2 regions of the Aliivibrio friggae genome follow, and region 1 is predicted to be linked to the other one. Evidence: predicted binding sites of a transcription regulator. Region 1 holds the regulator's gene; the other holds the start of a gene.

Evidence for each region. The regulator PurR, encoded in region 1, represses purine synthesis genes. The targets are predictions, from matches to a motif close to TNANGNAAACGTTTNCNTNA.
Region 2: the regulator PurR is predicted to act here: its motif matches at 1,481-1,500, upstream of pckA (phosphoenolpyruvate carboxykinase (ATP)).

Annotation. Positions count from the first base shown of each region.
Region 1 covers NZ_CM170648.1:1,818,498-1,826,885, forward strand. The annotation lists tRNA gene AC2INI_RS08435 (tRNA-Gly) at 1-68, opposite strand, end outside; tRNA gene AC2INI_RS08440 (tRNA-Cys) at 85-158, opposite strand; gene rluF (23S rRNA pseudouridine(2604) synthase RluF) at 287-1,231, opposite strand; gene AC2INI_RS08450 (hypothetical protein) at 1,365-2,822, opposite strand; gene torR (two-component system response regulator TorR) at 3,000-3,698, opposite strand; gene torD (molecular chaperone TorD) at 3,935-4,582, shown strand; gene purR (HTH-type transcriptional repressor PurR) at 4,877-5,884, shown strand; cyclic di-GMP riboswitch class I at 6,045-6,128, shown strand; gene AC2INI_RS08470 (TfoX/Sxy family DNA transformation protein) at 6,255-6,842, shown strand; gene AC2INI_RS08475 (sensor domain-containing diguanylate cyclase) at 7,110-8,388, shown strand, end outside.
Region 2 covers NZ_CM170648.1:2,821,522-2,829,909, forward strand. The annotation lists gene hslR (ribosome-associated heat shock protein Hsp15) at 10-411, shown strand; gene hslO (Hsp33 family molecular chaperone HslO) at 463-1,338, shown strand; gene pckA (phosphoenolpyruvate carboxykinase (ATP)) at 1,677-3,302, shown strand; gene AC2INI_RS13105 (AsmA family protein) at 3,482-5,458, shown strand; gene AC2INI_RS13110 (EAL and HDOD domain-containing protein) at 5,552-6,769, opposite strand; gene AC2INI_RS13115 (alpha/beta fold hydrolase) at 7,108-8,085, shown strand; gene AC2INI_RS13120 (Cof-type HAD-IIB family hydrolase) at 8,206-8,388, shown strand, end outside.

The DNA.
Region 1 (8,388 bases):
CACACGAGGCTCGAACTCGTGACCTCAACCTTGGCAAGGTTGCGCTCTACCAGCTGAGCTAGTGTCGCATAAATCACTAAGAAATGGAGGCGCCTCCCGGAGTCGAACCGAGGTCCACGGATTTGCAATCCGCTGCATAGCCACTCTGCCAAGGCGCCATCTCTCTTACGGGGCTTAATGTAACCGATTTAAAAAAAGTGTCAAACAAAAATTTGCATTTGACACTCTGTTTGTAGACTTTATCGCCAAATAACTTAAAAAACAGTTAAGATGTTGAAAAAACGGTCTATTTCGGACGCCAAACTTTAATTTCTGACTGTGGCTTACCTTGCTCTTTACGATCATTTCTTCGTTTAGGCGCAGAATTACCAAATCGTTCTTCTTTTGCTTTTTCACGACGCTTTTCATTAAACGTATTGTTCGAATGATGATTACGTCCTGAACTTGCTTTTTTAATTACTCGTACTTTGCCATCGATCTCTTGAACTTTACGAGAAGCTTCTTCCGTCTTACTAGATGAACCAATCATATTATTAATTTGGTCCATTTCATCTGCACTCAAGTAACGCCATTCACCTGATGCTAATTTGCCAAGATCAATATTCATAATACGCACACGCTTTAGCTTAAATACTTCATAGTCTAAGTATTCACACATGCGGCGGATCTGACGATTAAGTCCCTGTGTTAAGGTAATACGAAAAACAAAACGAGATTCTTGTTCAATCTTACACGGTAAGGTAACCGTATCTAGAATAGGTACACCCGCCGCCATCTTAGTTAAGAATTCATCAGTGATCGGTTTATCAACGCGTACTACATATTCTTTTTCGTGCGCATTACCTGCACGAAGAATTTTATTTACAATATCGCCATCACTGGTTAAAAAGATCAAGCCATCTGAAGGTTTATCTAAACGACCAATTGGAAAGATACGTTGTTCATGATTAATATAATCAACGATATTGCCTTCAACATGACGCTCAGTCGTACATGTAATCCCTACGGGTTTATTAAATGCAATATAAATACGATCTTGTTTCTCTTTTAATGGTTTTCCATCAACCAGAACTTCATCACCTTCAGCTACTTTTGTTCCCATTTCAGGGACTTTGCCGTTAATTGTAATACGTTGTTGGTCAATAAGCTTATCTGCTTCTCTTCGTGAGCAATAACCCGTGTCACTAATGAATTTATTTAAACGGGTTAATTTAGGTTCTGGTGATGTCATGATGTACCTCAAAAAAGTGAACAGCCGAAGTGTAGCAGAAACGGATAAATATCCAATAAAAAAGCACCCTAAACCAATGCATAGGGTGCTTTCGCTGTCATAGACGCTGACGAACTGTCAGTTATATCTACAATTACTTAGTCTCTACCTTTGCCTCAACAACGTCAGTAGTCACTGGATCCGCTTTAACCAATTCAGTTTTAGCAACAGTAGTCTCTTCTACGATGCTTTCTTGAGCTTCTGCGATAGGTTCAGCAGCTACTGGAGCCTCTTCGACTACTGCCGTTTCTTCTGATGCTTGCTCTTCCGGTTGATTGTTTTCTGCAACTGCCGCTTGTTCCGCATTTTCTTCCGCTGTGGCTGGCTCTGCAGTTATTGCCTCTTTCTTTGCTTTTTCTGCCGCTTCTTTCTCTTTATAAGAAGCAATCACACCATTCAAATTATTAATTAAGTTATCATTTCGCTCAAGTTGTTGTGTCAGTACAACCACTTGTTTTTGAACATTAGCACGATCGCCAGTTTGCTTTTCAACTGTCACTTCCAGTGTTTTGATTTGCACCTGAAGCTCTTTGATTTTATCTTCTAGATCAGCCGTATTATTAATCTCATGCATTTGCTGTACTGAAACCAAAACCGCCTCAGTCTGCATTCTTAATGGTTGGTTACGGTAATCATCACCATTAATTGCTTGTGAAATAGATAATAATTTATTTTCAAACTCTAATACTGGTTGCTCAAATTGGCCATTTTTAACTGCTTTCAGTAATTTCACTTCAGCTGCCATGTTTTTTAAATGATCAAGTTGAAAACGTGTTTTAGCAACAACATCAACAATTAATGCTTTATCACGATTGTTTGCTTGTACTGCTTTTTTAGCTTTATCTAATTCCGCTTTAGCTTGGCCATAGCTAATTGGTGCAATGGCCTTAAATCCCTTACGAGATAAGTCAGAAAACTCTTTTTCCAGTGGCTCAACATGAATTTTTAATGTTGTTTTAATCTCTGTAACTTTTGCATTGGTTAGAAATGATGCTTGCTTAGTTTGAGCTTCAGCAATATCGTTTTCAACCACAGTTACAAAGAGTGCTTTATACTGAGTGTTTAGGCTTGAAAACTCTTGTGAGTAATACTTTTTAGCATCAATCTCAATCAAATATGCCATCTGTGCAATAGCATCAGACAATACGACATCTGCCGTTGCTTTATAACGTTTAAGTTTCGAAAGTTCACTATCGGCAACTGCAACTAAAGACATGTACTTTGCAGCATAAGAACCCGAAGAGAACATTGAGTACTCTTCATTAATTAGCCCTGGCTCTTTTTCAATTTCTAAAAAGATCTCTTTTGCTTCAGCCCACTCTTCCATCATTGTCGCGTATGCGGCTTCTGAATAAATTGAAAAAGAGTCTACAGAATCAAAAGTTGTTTTATCTAATGAATATTGTTTCTGAAGCGCATCAAATGTTGATACTGATTGTACTTTGTCATTTTGCTCAGTTACAGCCACTGCTGACTCACCACCAGTACTCTGACAGCCAACCACACCGACTAACGCAGAGGCAATCATTGCCATTTTAAAAAATTGTTTCATCACTAACCCATAATAATTATTTTTGAATAGACATCACATAACATAGTAGTACAAACAAAAATTAAAGACAGCTTTTCTTATGTATGAGGCGAAATCAGTATTGACATTGATATAACAACAAAAAAAGCCACTCAATTTTGAGTGGCTTTCTGTATTATCTATCGCAGTTTATGAAAATTAATCTCCTGCGAACATATAACCTTCACCGTGTACAGTGACAAAAATTTGAGGATTTTTTGGATCCACTTCCATTTTTGCTCGCATTCTACGGATCAGTACATCAATCGTTCTATCATTTGGGGCATCTACGCGATGACTGATCATATTCAAAATACGTTCACGTGATAGAACCGTATTTGGGTATGAAGACAGAGCAACCAATAATTCATATTCTGCTTTCGTGAGTTTTACTGGCTCGCCATTATTTGACAAAGCACGACGTTGGATATCAAAAGTCCACTCACCAAAGCGAACAATACTCGACTCATCCACTTCAACAGGTTCATTGACTAACGACATACGCCAAAATAAATTTTTCACTCGTACTAATAGCTCACGTAATTCAACAGGCTTAGTAACATAATCATCAGCCCCCATTTCTAGACCAACAATGCGGTCAATACTATCTGTTCGTCCTGTAACAAGAATAATACCAATATTCGACTGACTGCGTAATTCACGCGCCAACAATAAACCATCCTCTCCTGGTAGGTTTATATCAAGCATAATTAAATCAACTTTTTGTTCAGCCAAAATAGTTCGCATTTCTGCCCCTGTTTCAGCCTCGCTCACTTGATATCCCTCGGCTTCAAAATAGCCTACAAGTTTAGAGCGAGTTACCACTTCGTCTTCAACAACTAAAATGTGATAGCTCATAATCTTCTCTTTTTTATGGTTATTAGGATGGTTCTTATCTTATTCTATTCATATTTTGTAATAATGCCAATTCTCAATTGATATTTCTGTATTTTAATTGATTCAAGACAATTCTTAATAAAAATCGAACATTAATCTTTACTCATATATTTATACACCCTGTTAATGAGAGGTGCTATTCCTTTTCATACTTATCCAGTACAATTCTTAAATAAACTTTTTGGAGTAAAAGATAAATGAACGAATTAACAGCATTTAATGAACAACGCGCTGAAATTTACTGGTGGCTTTCAAGCTTATTAGCTAATGAACTAACAACTGAGCAGCTTGAGCAGTACAACAGTTTTGAAGTACGTACTTTTTTAGCAAGCTTGGCTGAAACTCCAACGTTAGCGACATCGATGAATGCTTTAATTGAAAAACTAAATCAATTACAAAGCCGCGAAGACGTGCAACTTGAGCTATCTGCTGATTTCTGTCAAGCCTTTCTAGGCTCGGATAAAAACAGTGCTCTGCCTTACGCGTCGATATATTTAGACAAGGCAGGCATCCTAAATGGCAAGCCAGCTCAAGATATGCGAGATCTACTTTCAAAATATGACATTGCACAAAAGTCTGAGTTTAACGAACCTGCTGACCATATTGCTATTGAATTAGATTTTCTTGGTAACTTAATTGCCATGACAAATCAGCAATCATCTGAAGAAGATTTTGAAACTTACATGAATGCTCAACTAACGTTTATCAACGAACAATTACTTTCATGGGTTCCAAGATTTAGTCAAATATGTAAAGAAAGAGATGAGTTTGGTTTTTATGCTTCTGTTACCGACTTTTTAGTTGCGTTCTTACGATTAGATGCGACTTTCCTTACCGGTGAGTAATATAAATGCTAAAATTGATGCAATAAACTAACAAGTCCGTGATGTAAATCAGATTACAACCAAAATTTATTAAATCAATAATTGTTTGCACTATGCTTTACCTATAAAATGTGAACGCAAACGATAAAATTTGAAAACTAAATGAAAACCGCATTTTTGGCGGTTTTTTTTATTTATACCTTTTTATTTATACCTAGACTTAGGGCCTATTTATCTTCCATCAGTTCTTTACAGATCAAAACTCATTTTTGTTGGAAGATAAATAGCCCCTTAATAATCATTTAAGGCTTTTATATGGCTACTATTAAAGACGTTGCAAAACTTGCTTCGGTTTCAACCACCACGGTATCGCACGTAATTAACAAGACACGCTTTGTCGCAGAAGCAACTCAAAAGCGTGTATGGGAAGCAGTTGAAGAACTTAACTATGCACCAAGTGCTGTTGCTCGTAGTTTAAAGTGCAATACGACACGTACTATTGGTATGCTAGTAACTCAATCATTTAACCCATTTTTTGCTGAAGTAATGCATGGGGTTGAAAACTACTGCTACAAACAAGGTTACACACTATTTATGTGTAATACCGAGGGCGATTTAGATAAACAAAAACATTACCTTCGTATGCTTTCTGAAAAACGAGTAGATGGCTTATTGGTTATGTGTTCAGATCTTAATGAACAATTATTAGCACTACTTGAAAAGAATACCGAGTTACCAATGGTAATTATGGACTGGGGCCCTGATAGTCCACACACAGATAAAATCATTGATAACTCTGAAAAAGGTGGCTATTTAGCAACAAAACATTTGATCGAAAATGGCCATACTCAAATTGCTTGTATTACAGGTCAAGCTGAAAAAACCACATGTAAAGAACGTGTTCATGGTTTTCAACGCGCTCATGAAGAAGCTAACTTGCCATTTAAATCAGAATGGATATTAGAAGGTGACTTTGAATGCGCTTCTGCATCAAAAGCGATTGATAAGCTATTAGCCATGCAAGAGCGTCCAACTGCTTTATTTTGTTTTAACGATATAATGGCTCTGGCTGCAATCAGTCGAATTAAGCAATCTGGTTTGCGAGTGCCTGAAGATATTTCTGTTATTGGCTACGATAATATAGAACTTTCAGCTTACTTCTCACCACCGCTAACGACGATCCACCAACCTAAACGTCGTGTAGGAAAAACTGCGGTAGAGATATTATTAGAGCGAATTAAGGATAAACATCACGAACGTCGTGTTTTTGAAATGCAGCCAGAGGTTGTTTCTCGCAGTAGTGTTCTTAATCGTTTAAAATAATAATTACAATTCTTTTTATATCAAAAACTTATTTATTTCTCTTTTTTATTTAAAACTTGAACAGAGATAACAAAAAAACAACGCCATTATGTGAACCAAGATCACATAATGGCGTTTTTTGCTATAACACACCTTATTGATTGCTATATCATCAATAGTGTCACGAACATGGCAAACTATGCGAAAGTATAGGACGCAAAGCTTCCGGCCTACGTATTATATATAAGGTAGCGGGGTTGCCGACGGCGAGTATTCTGTCAATCGTTGTTAATTTTTACGTTAAAATAACAATGATTTCTTTTAAGCTTGCTACTATTTCCTCGGGCTCAGTTGTTTAGTGACATAGACTTACTAACCGAGAATTATTGCAATGGATAAACCAATACTAAAAGAATCACTTCGTTTACTTTCCTCTCTTGGGAAGATCTCTTCGCGTTCAATGTTTGGTGGCTTTGGTGTCTTTATAGATGACACTATGTTTGCCCTTGTCGTTCAAGACAAACTGCATTTACGATCAAGCGAAGAAACGATTAATTTATTTAAAGAGCAAGGATTTGAACCTTACGTTTATAAAAAACGTGGTTTTCCAGTTGTTACTAAATATTTTGCTCTTCCTGAGGAGTGTTGGAATGAACCAGATTCCATCTTGCTTCAAGCTGTTATAGCTTTAGATGTCGCGAAAAAAGATAAAGAAAAACAGAAAACCGCAGAACCATCACGTATTAAAGATTTACCAAACCTTCGATTAGCTACAGAAAGAATGCTAAAGAAAGCAGGGATTAATACAGTAGAAGAACTACGTAGTACAGGCTCAGTAAATGCTTATAAAGCAATTCAACAAACTCATTCTAGCCATGTTAGTGATGAATTATTATGGTCTCTTGAGGGAGCAATTAAAGGCACACATTGGTCTGTTGTTTCATCGGAAACAAGATGTGAACTAAGAAAGCAATTATAAATTAGCTCACAATAATTCTCCTTCATAATTTCAGATACTGTTCTTAGTTTTAAACTAAAGGCAGTATCTGCATCTCCTCGTTTTAACTTATTTATTTTACAGTTTCAAATTAAAATCATTCAGAACAAAAACTTAACCAACCAACCTTATCAATCACATCGTATTAACTTTATTGTAAATAATCTATTATTTCACCTTTAATTCAGATACCCTATATATGGTATTAAAGCCGATTAATTGGCCTAATGAATTATTGGATATTGTTAGATGAACAAAAACACAATCAGCAAAAAATGGCTCTACCTACCTATCATATGCATGATATTTACCATGTCTCTTGGTTTATTTATTTTTAACTCAACACTTTCTGATTGGCTTGAAAAAAAGGTCGAAGGTGGAATGTCTGAAGAAATCTCACGCGTCATAAAAGAAATAAATGATGACCAAGTTTCTTTTTCTGATTTAAAAGCCTTAGATGTTTATATAAAAACCAAGCTAGAACTAGCTAAAGAAGATCACGTAACAATCATCAAAGCTGATGGTACACCTATCGCAGACAGTGATATCTCTTTAGAAGCCGTATTACGACTTGAAAACCACCTAAATAGAAAAGAAGTTGTTGACGCTAAAAACTTAAATTATGGCACCACGACCCGCTTCAGTACTTCTCGCTTTAAAAATTTACTGTATTCAGCACAATCATTCGATTACCAAGGTCAAACTTATATTGTTAGAGTCGCGACACCATTAACGCGTATAGACGCAATGGTAGAAGAATTGATGAATATCCTAATAATTTTAATGGGGATTAATATTTCACTTGTTATTGGTTCTTCTTTATTAAGTAACAAATTGATTCAGCAGCAAGTACAAAATGAGCAAGATTTACAAGAAGATCGTATTGAGCAGCGTACTCAAGAGATTGAATTATTACATCGCCTTGCTACTATGCTTGCTGCCTGTAATTCAATTAATGAAGCTCAGATGGTGGTTGAAGATATCCTTCCTCGAATTCTTGGTAACGTAAATGGCGTTATTTCATTAATGCGTTCTTCTCGTAACCAATTGCTTGTTAAGCTTGACTGGGGCGGAGTATGGCCAGGAAGCAAAACTTATGCACCAGAAGAGTGCTGGGCGCTGCGTAAAGGTAAATTCCACCTAGCAAACGATAAGTACACAACGTTGCCTTGCTCTCATATGTCAGCAACGGGGGAAGATCAAACACTTTGTATTCCTCTGACTGCCCATGGAAATACTATCGGTATGATGCACATCTACCTTGGTGATAAAGAAGATTTAGAGCCTGATGTACAAAAACTAGCCTTTACGGTTGCAGAACATCTCGGTCTAGCTTTAGCTAACTTAAACTTACAAGAAAAACTGAGAGAACAAGCGATCAGTGATCCATTGACCGGTTTATACAATCGCCGTTACTACGAAGAAACCATCAATCAAGAAATCATGCGTGCGCATAGACATAAACAAGAAATGTCTATTCTTATGCTAGATCTTGACCATTTCAAACGCTTTAATGACAACTACGGCC
Region 2 (8,388 bases), 1.0 Mb from region 1:
GTAGGCATAATGAGTTCAAAATCTAATACCAACGATGGCATCAGACTCGATAAATGGCTCTGGGCTGCTCGTTTTTACAAGACTCGCTCTATTGCGAGAAATATGGTTGATGGCGGTAAAGTTCATTATAATGGCCAACGAGCTAAACCAAGTAAATTAGTCGAAGTTGGTGCGGAAGTTAAACTTCGCCAAGGCAACAACGAAGAAATCGTCGTGGTTATTGAAATCCTTTCAGATCAACGTCGCGGTGCCCCTGTTGCACAAACGCTTTATAAAGAAACAGAAAGTAGCATTAAGCATCGTGAAGAGAATGCAAAATTACGCAAACTCAATTCTCTTGGCAGCCCACATCCTGATAAACGTCCAGATAAAAAACAGCGACGTGATATCATGAGATTCAAGCAACAATAATCACTATACTGTGAGCGACAACAACCCTTAATACAATTGCTGGAGTATTTCATGGCAAATAACACATTGCATCGTTACCTATTTGAAGATTTATCTGTTCGTGGTGAACTTGTTCAATTAGACGATGCTTACCAACAAATCATTTCTAGCAAGGAATACCCTAAAGCAGTACAAAACCTTTTGGGTGAGCTATTAGTTGCAACCACACTATTAACTGCAACATTAAAATTTGAAGGCTCAATTACCCTTCAACTTCAAGGTGACGGTCCTGTTTCTCTTGTAGTAATTAATGGCGATAACGATCAAAAGGTTCGTGGTGTCGCTCGCTTTGATGGCGAAATTTCTGATGATGCCACACTGCACCAATTAATGGGTAAAGGTTATCTAGTTATTACTATCGCACCAAAAGATGGTGAGCGTTACCAAGGTGTTGTTGCACTTGACGGTAAAGATTTAGCTGCTTGTTTTGAAGGTTACTTTGAACGTTCTGAGCAATTAAAAACTCGCTTATGGTTACGCCTAGGTGAATTTGAAGGCAAACCTCACGCTGCTGGTATGCTACTGCAAGTTATGCCTGACGGCACTGGCTCTGCAGATGACTTCGAACATCTAGAACAACTGACTGATACGATTAAAAACGAAGAGCTATTTGGCCTAGAAGGCGAAGACGTTTTATATCGTTTATACAACCAAGATAAAGTGCAATTATTTGAACCTCAACATGTTGAGTTCTTCTGTGGTTGTTCTCGTGAGCGCAGCGCAGGTGCAATTGTTACGATTGAAAGAGCTGAAGTTGATGACATCGTAAAAACAGAAGGCAAAGTTTCTCTTCATTGTGATTACTGTGGCACAAGCTACGATTTTGACAGTATCGATGTTGCGAATATTTTTGAAGACGCGACAAAAGGTAATGACACCGTTCATTAATTTACCATACAGAATAAGTTACTTATTTTGTCGAAAAGCCAGCCATTAGGTTGGCTTTTTTTATAACTAAATTTGATATCAAACACCTTTTTAATTCCACTTATCCACACTTAATTTTGTTTAAATAATAATCAATTACATCTAGCGCAAACGATTTCTTTAAGAGTAGAATAGGGCTATTGCTATTTTGTGATGGTGATTAAATAACCACTACTACTTTATGGTTATTTTATGATTCATCTCCCTGTTTTCAATTTACCGCATTGTTAGCATGATTAGCAGAATACAAATAATTAGAAATATTAAAAATCCCTACAAAATTCCTTTAAGGAGCTCCTATGACTGTTATGGAACATAAAAAGGCTGCACAGCTCGATCTTACTCAACATGGTCTAACCAATGTTACTGATGTTCTCCGTAACCCAAGTTATGACCAACTGTTCGAAGAAGAAACACGTCCTGACCTAGAAGGTTATGAGCGTGGTGTAATGACAGAGCTTGGCTCAGTTGCGGTAGATACTGGTATTTTTACTGGCCGTTCACCAAAAGATAAATACATCGTAAAAGATGACACGACAAAAGATACACTGTGGTGGTCTGATCAAGGTAAAAACGACAATAAAGCTATCACACCAGCAGTTTGGGATGATCTAAAAGCCCTAGTCACAGAGCAACTTTCTGGTAAGCGCCTATTTGTTATTGACGGTTATTGTGGTGCAAACCCTGATACTCGTTTGAGTGTTCGAGTCATTACGGAAGTGGCATGGCAAGCACACTTCGTAAAAAACATGTTCATTCGACCAACAGAAGAAGAACTAGCAACGTTTGAACCCGATTTTGTGGTAATGAACGGTGCAAAAGCAACCAACCCTAATTACGTAGAACACGGATTAAATTCGGAAAACTTTGTTGCTTTCAACTTAACAGAGCGCGTACAAATCATCGGTGGTACTTGGTACGGCGGTGAAATGAAAAAAGGCATGTTCGCAATGATGAACTACCTTCTTCCACTGCAAGGCATTGCATCAATGCACTGTTCTGCAAATGTGGGTGAAGAAGGTGATGTTGCGGTATTCTTTGGTTTATCAGGTACAGGTAAAACTACGCTTTCAACCGATCCAAAACGCCAACTCATTGGTGATGATGAACACGGTTGGGATAATGACGGTATCTTCAATTTTGAAGGGGGCTGTTACGCAAAAACAATCCGCCTATCGAAAGAAGCTGAACCTGATATTTTCAATGCGATCCGCCGTGACGCTCTACTTGAGAATGTAACTGTTCGTAGTGACGGCACTATTGATTTTGATGATGGCTCTAAAACTGAAAACACTCGTGTTTCTTACCCAATTTATCACATCGATAATATTGTTAAGCCAGTATCAAAAGCAGGCCATGCAAATAAAGTTATTTTCTTAACCGCAGATGCATTTGGTGTTCTACCTCCTGTAGCAAAACTAACGCCAGAACAAACTAAGTATCACTTCCTTTCAGGTTTTACTGCTAAGTTAGCAGGTACTGAACGTGGTATTACTGAGCCGACACCAACGTTCTCAGCAGCATTTGGCGCGGCGTTCTTAACACTGCACCCAACACAATACGCCGAAGTTCTTGTAAAACGAATGGAAGCAGTTGGCGCAGAAGCATACATTGTAAATACAGGGTGGAATGGCACAGGTAAACGTATCTCTATCCAAGATACTCGTGCAATTATTGATGCGATTTTAGATGGTTCAATCGACCACGCTGAAAGCAAAAACATTCCAGTATTTAACCTAGAAGTACCAACATCATTACCAGGTGTTGATACCTCAATCTTAGATCCTCGTGATACTTACACTGACCCACTACAATGGGACAGCAAAGCGGAAGATCTAGCTCAGCGTTTCATTAAAAACTTTGCTCAATACACAGATAATGACGAAGGTAAGGCGCTAGTTAAAGCAGGTCCTCAACTTAACTAAGTTATCTAGTAAATACATCGATAAATTCAAGCCCTTCCATTGTGAAGGGCTTTTTTATGCAATCAGTTCAAACAACAGTGCAAAACAGTGATTACCTCTAAGTAAACCATCACAATAACTTGATTGCATTTGATTTTTACTCCACTCTTTCTATTCCTATTTCTCTTTTGGAGTTAACAATGTACACCACACTGAAAAGCCTTGGTTGGCTTATCTCTTTTTGCCTACTACTTGTGGTCGCATTTTTATCCCTTTTGCATACACCTTACGCACAGCCGGTATTAACCCCCCTTATCAATAAGATCACTGATCAAAAGGTCACTTTTGGTGGCATAGATTACTCTATTCAATCTCCTTTATATCTCACGCTCTCTGACGTCACGATTATTCAAGAAGATCACTTATTACAGATCCAACAGGTTGATTTTTGGCTTTCTCAACATCCAATAAAAAAAGGAAAATTGGCTTTTGATAGTATCAAAATTGATGGTTTGAGCTTACAAAACGGACTTCCAACAAATGAAGGTATTCATTGGATTTCAATAGACCAATTAAATATTTCTAACTTGGACTTTGCTAATGAAGACGTCGTGCTTCGTGACGCACAAATCCAACTCACCAATTGGTCAGTACAAGAAAATACGACAATTCCTTTTGAAGGCAGTTTTCAGTTTTCAACACAACAATTGTACTGGCAAGGCGAAGCACTTAATGACGTATTAATCGATGGCTATTACAGCGAAAATTACACCGCGTTACATGGCCTTTCTTTTATTTGGCGAGACAGTACGATTACCGCTCAAGCAGAACTAAAAGAAAATACCTTATGGGTTATCCCTCAATTTACGCTACGTAATTTTAATTTAGAATCTGATAATGCAGACATAATAGGAAAACCATTAAATTGGTTAACTCAACAAGGTTTCACCTACCAATTTGAGCGTATTGATTTACTAGACATTAATGTGGAGTTACCCCAATTTAGCGTAAACAATTTAAGTTTATCTGCTGAAAATGTACTGCTTCCTTATCATTTGTGGCAACAAAGCGAGGCTGCGATTTCCTTTAATGCCGACAGCGTGGTTTGGAATCAACATCTTATTGAAAACCCAATTGTTAATTTAACTCTTAATGGTAAAAAAGCAGACATCACTAATCTGTCTTTCGATATCTTTGATGGCAATATTCAACTTTCAGGTCAGGTGTCTCCAAATGCCATTAACCTAAAAACCTTTACGGCGGAACAAATAAAGTGGATCGTCACTGATGAGGAAGCCCAAGCGTTTAGCCAATATATAAAGCAGTTAACAGAAGTAAAAGTAGCTAAAATAGATCTCAATAATGTTCAGTTGATTCAATTAAATAGTCTTTACCCTTACCAATTATCGGGCGTAAACGTTGAAGGTAATGATCTCGATTTATTGCGTTATGCACAATGGGGGTTATGGGACGGAAAGCTTTCAATTAGCGCCTCTAATGCAAGTTTCAATTACTTGTTAAGTCAGCAATTATTGATAGAAATGAATACTGTAAATGGATTATGGTCAATTGAACGTGCACTACTTCCTTTACCTGAAGGACTTATTGGCTTTACTGGTAGCATTCAATTGATGCAAGACAGTCAACCTTGGCAACTTGAGGCGTATGGCGATGGATTACCCGTTAGTTATCTTAGCCATTTTATCTCAAATCCAATCCCTCTTGATGGACTCACTGAATTCACTTTTAATGGCAATGGATTAGCTGTAAATAGAGACAGTTTTAACTACAGTTTTAATGGTGAATTGAATGTCATCCCAAGAGAAATGCTCACAACAAAGACAGCAAAAGAATTGTGGCAATATAAGTTAGGATTAATTCCTGATAACGATCAACCTAATGCCTCTCTCGAAACTAAAGAAAAGATTCAAGAAAAAGTACCAGTAGCACAATATCCAATACATGTTGACCCGATCACGGTTACAGCAAACCGTGGGCGTATTACCATTGAGCCGATTATGATTACTGGGGAAGGTTTTAACTACAACATTGAAGGGGATTACGATTTAGTAAACCCAGAGCAGGCAGAAGCCATCACTTCAATTACACAAGAGTGCCACCAATTAAAACAAAAACTCTTTTCAAAAGAAGTTCAAATTATCAATTATTGCCAGTAATAAAAAATCATAATTCCTAAATAACAAAGCCCCATTAATCGCACACTTAAATAAGATGTACGATTAATGGGGCTTTTTTGTCTAGTTATTTAACTACTTAGCGAGAATTGATTGATACCACTGCTCTGCATCTTGATAGGTTTTCTCTACCGTTTTAGATGAAAAACCCAATAATCGACTCGTTTTATCTATCTCTTCCCAATCACCGACATCTAAACTTTCATACAGCTCTAGCATTGAACCAAGCAAACCAACACGAAGTAAAATCGCTTGTTCAATTTCGTGACTTAAAGATAACTGCTCTAAAACATCATCAAGCTTGCGATCAAGTAGTGCATCAAGCAGTGAAAATAAGCCCACAATAAAGGCTTGCTGTCCTGGCGTACCATTTTGAATACGACAGATCATTAATTCACAAAAACGCCCTTTCACTAACGACTGCTTATAAAGCTCTTTTGGTTTATTTATCGCAGCATGAGCTGTCGCAATTAAGGTTACAAACATTTTTATTTGTTCTTCACCAAGATAAACCAGTGCTTGCTTAAACGATGAAATAGGATTCTCTAATCGTGCTGACGCTGTATTTACAAATTTCAGTAATTGATAAGACAAAGAAACATCTTGCGCAATAAGCTGTTCTATTCGGACAAAGTTAACCTCTTCGCGGCACACTTCTTGAAACAGCTGCATCGTAAGGAATTCTTCTGGTTTTACAACGCGATTTTTAATGATCTCAGGCTTACTGAAGAAGTAACCTTGATAAAAATGAAAACCAGCATCAAACGCCAATTGAAACTCTTCATTAGTTTCCACTCTTTCGGCTAAGTAATGACGCTTACAGCCCTGCTGTTTTCGTTGTTTAACGTATTCACATGCGACTTCAATGCCTAATTGCATAATGTCTAGCTTAACGATATGTGAATAAGGTAAAAAACGGTCCCATGCGGTATCTAAACTAAAATCATCCAGAGCAATAATGTAACCCATTCGATGTAAATGCTTAATCGCACTAAACAGCTCATCATTAGGGGTACAAGTTTCTAATACTTCGACGACAATCTTACGTTTAGGGAAAGACGTTGGAACTAGAGATATCAATGACTCTTGGGGGAAATTAATAAAACTACGTGGCGATTCTAATGCAGGATTACAACCCGTCGACATAAAGTTTTCAACTAACAATCGACTCGTTGCTTGATTTGCTTCTATATTAGGAAACGCATTACTTTCACCATCACGGAAAAGTAGCTCGTAGCCTATCGTTTGTTTTTTCCGACTCAGGATCGGTTGTCGGGCAACGTATGCATACATAACTTAAAAGCGATATCCTGTTACAAGTACAAGTGTCATAAAGATAATTATCGGCATAATCATCCAAATCTTAAGAAAAAGAACGACAAATGGTAAGTTTATTTATACGCATCATAATCGAATAGCATAAAAAAAAACATACGTTTGGTTAATTAACAGCCAAGAAATAGTCAGAATGTGCGATTACTGCTATAGAAACTGGATTAAAAATTGCGAATAAGAGATTTTGTCCTTTTTCTTGGAGTAACAAAGAGGGATAAACCCCGAATTCTCCAACTTAACTTCACTTGGGTATATAATAACAACAACCCACTATTTACTGTTATGTTGTGAGCCTAATGAAAGAAACCACCTTTATTCAAGAATCACATTATCTTGAAACCATGAAAAATGACGTTACTCCTTTTTGGGAAAGACGCCAACACGGCTTTTATCAAGGTGAAAAATCGACACAACTGCATTGGGTAAGTTTTACCAGTCCAGCCAACCGCAAAGCTATTATGATCGTCAACGGACGCATTGAAAGTGTTCATAAATACCAAGAGCTGTTTTATGACCTTTTCTGTCAGGGTTATGATATTTATTCATTTGATCACCGCGGGCAAGGCCTGTCAGAACGACTAACAGACAATCAAGATATTGGGCATATCGAAGACTTCAATGATTATATTCTCGACCTAAACAACATGACTCAATACCTAATTACACCTGAAGACTACCAAGATTGTTATTTACTTGGTCACTCGATGGGCGGTGCAATTGCTACTCAATATGTAGAAACTCACTCACATCCATACTCCGCAATGGCATTAAGCGCACCAATGCACGGCATTCATATTCAGCCTTGGTTAAAACCAATTGCAGGCCCAATAAGTCGCTATTTAAGTCGTTGGGCTTCACAGCCTTCTTACGCTTTAGGTCAAGCTCCCTACCAGGAAAAACCGTTTTTAGATAACACATTAACCACCTGTGAAATTCGCTATCAATGGTTCCGTGAATTATACAACCTAAAGCCTGAGCTTCAGATCGGTGGACCAAGTAATCACTGGGTAAATCAAAGTTTAAAAGGGTCAAAACTTTGTGTCGAGCAAGCCGCATTTTGCTTGGTGCCTACTTTATTACTTCAGGGAGAAAACGATCGCATTGTAGATAATAATGCTCATGTCGCTTTTCAAAAAAAAGCCCCAGATTGCCAATTAATCACGATTAAAAAAGCAAAACACGAATTACTTTTTGAATCCGATAGTTGCCGTAATCAAGCACTCTCGGAGATCCTCAATTTTTTCCAACATCATAGTTCATCATCAGAAATGTGATGCCTTACTAAAGTAAAAAGAGGAAAAGCAATATTGTTATCTTTACCCTCTTTTTTCTTTATAAAGTGACGTAAACTGAACTCAGTTATTTTTAAATCTATTCTTTATTTCTGAGGCTTTATGATTACTATCGTTGCATCTGATCTTGACGGCACGCTACTGACTCCTGAACACAAAATTGCAGACTTCACAAAAAAAACACTTAATAAACTGCACCAACAAGACCTGACCTTTATTTTTGCAACGGGTCGTCACCACATTGATGTGGGCAATATTCGTAACGATGTGGGCATTCCTGCTTAC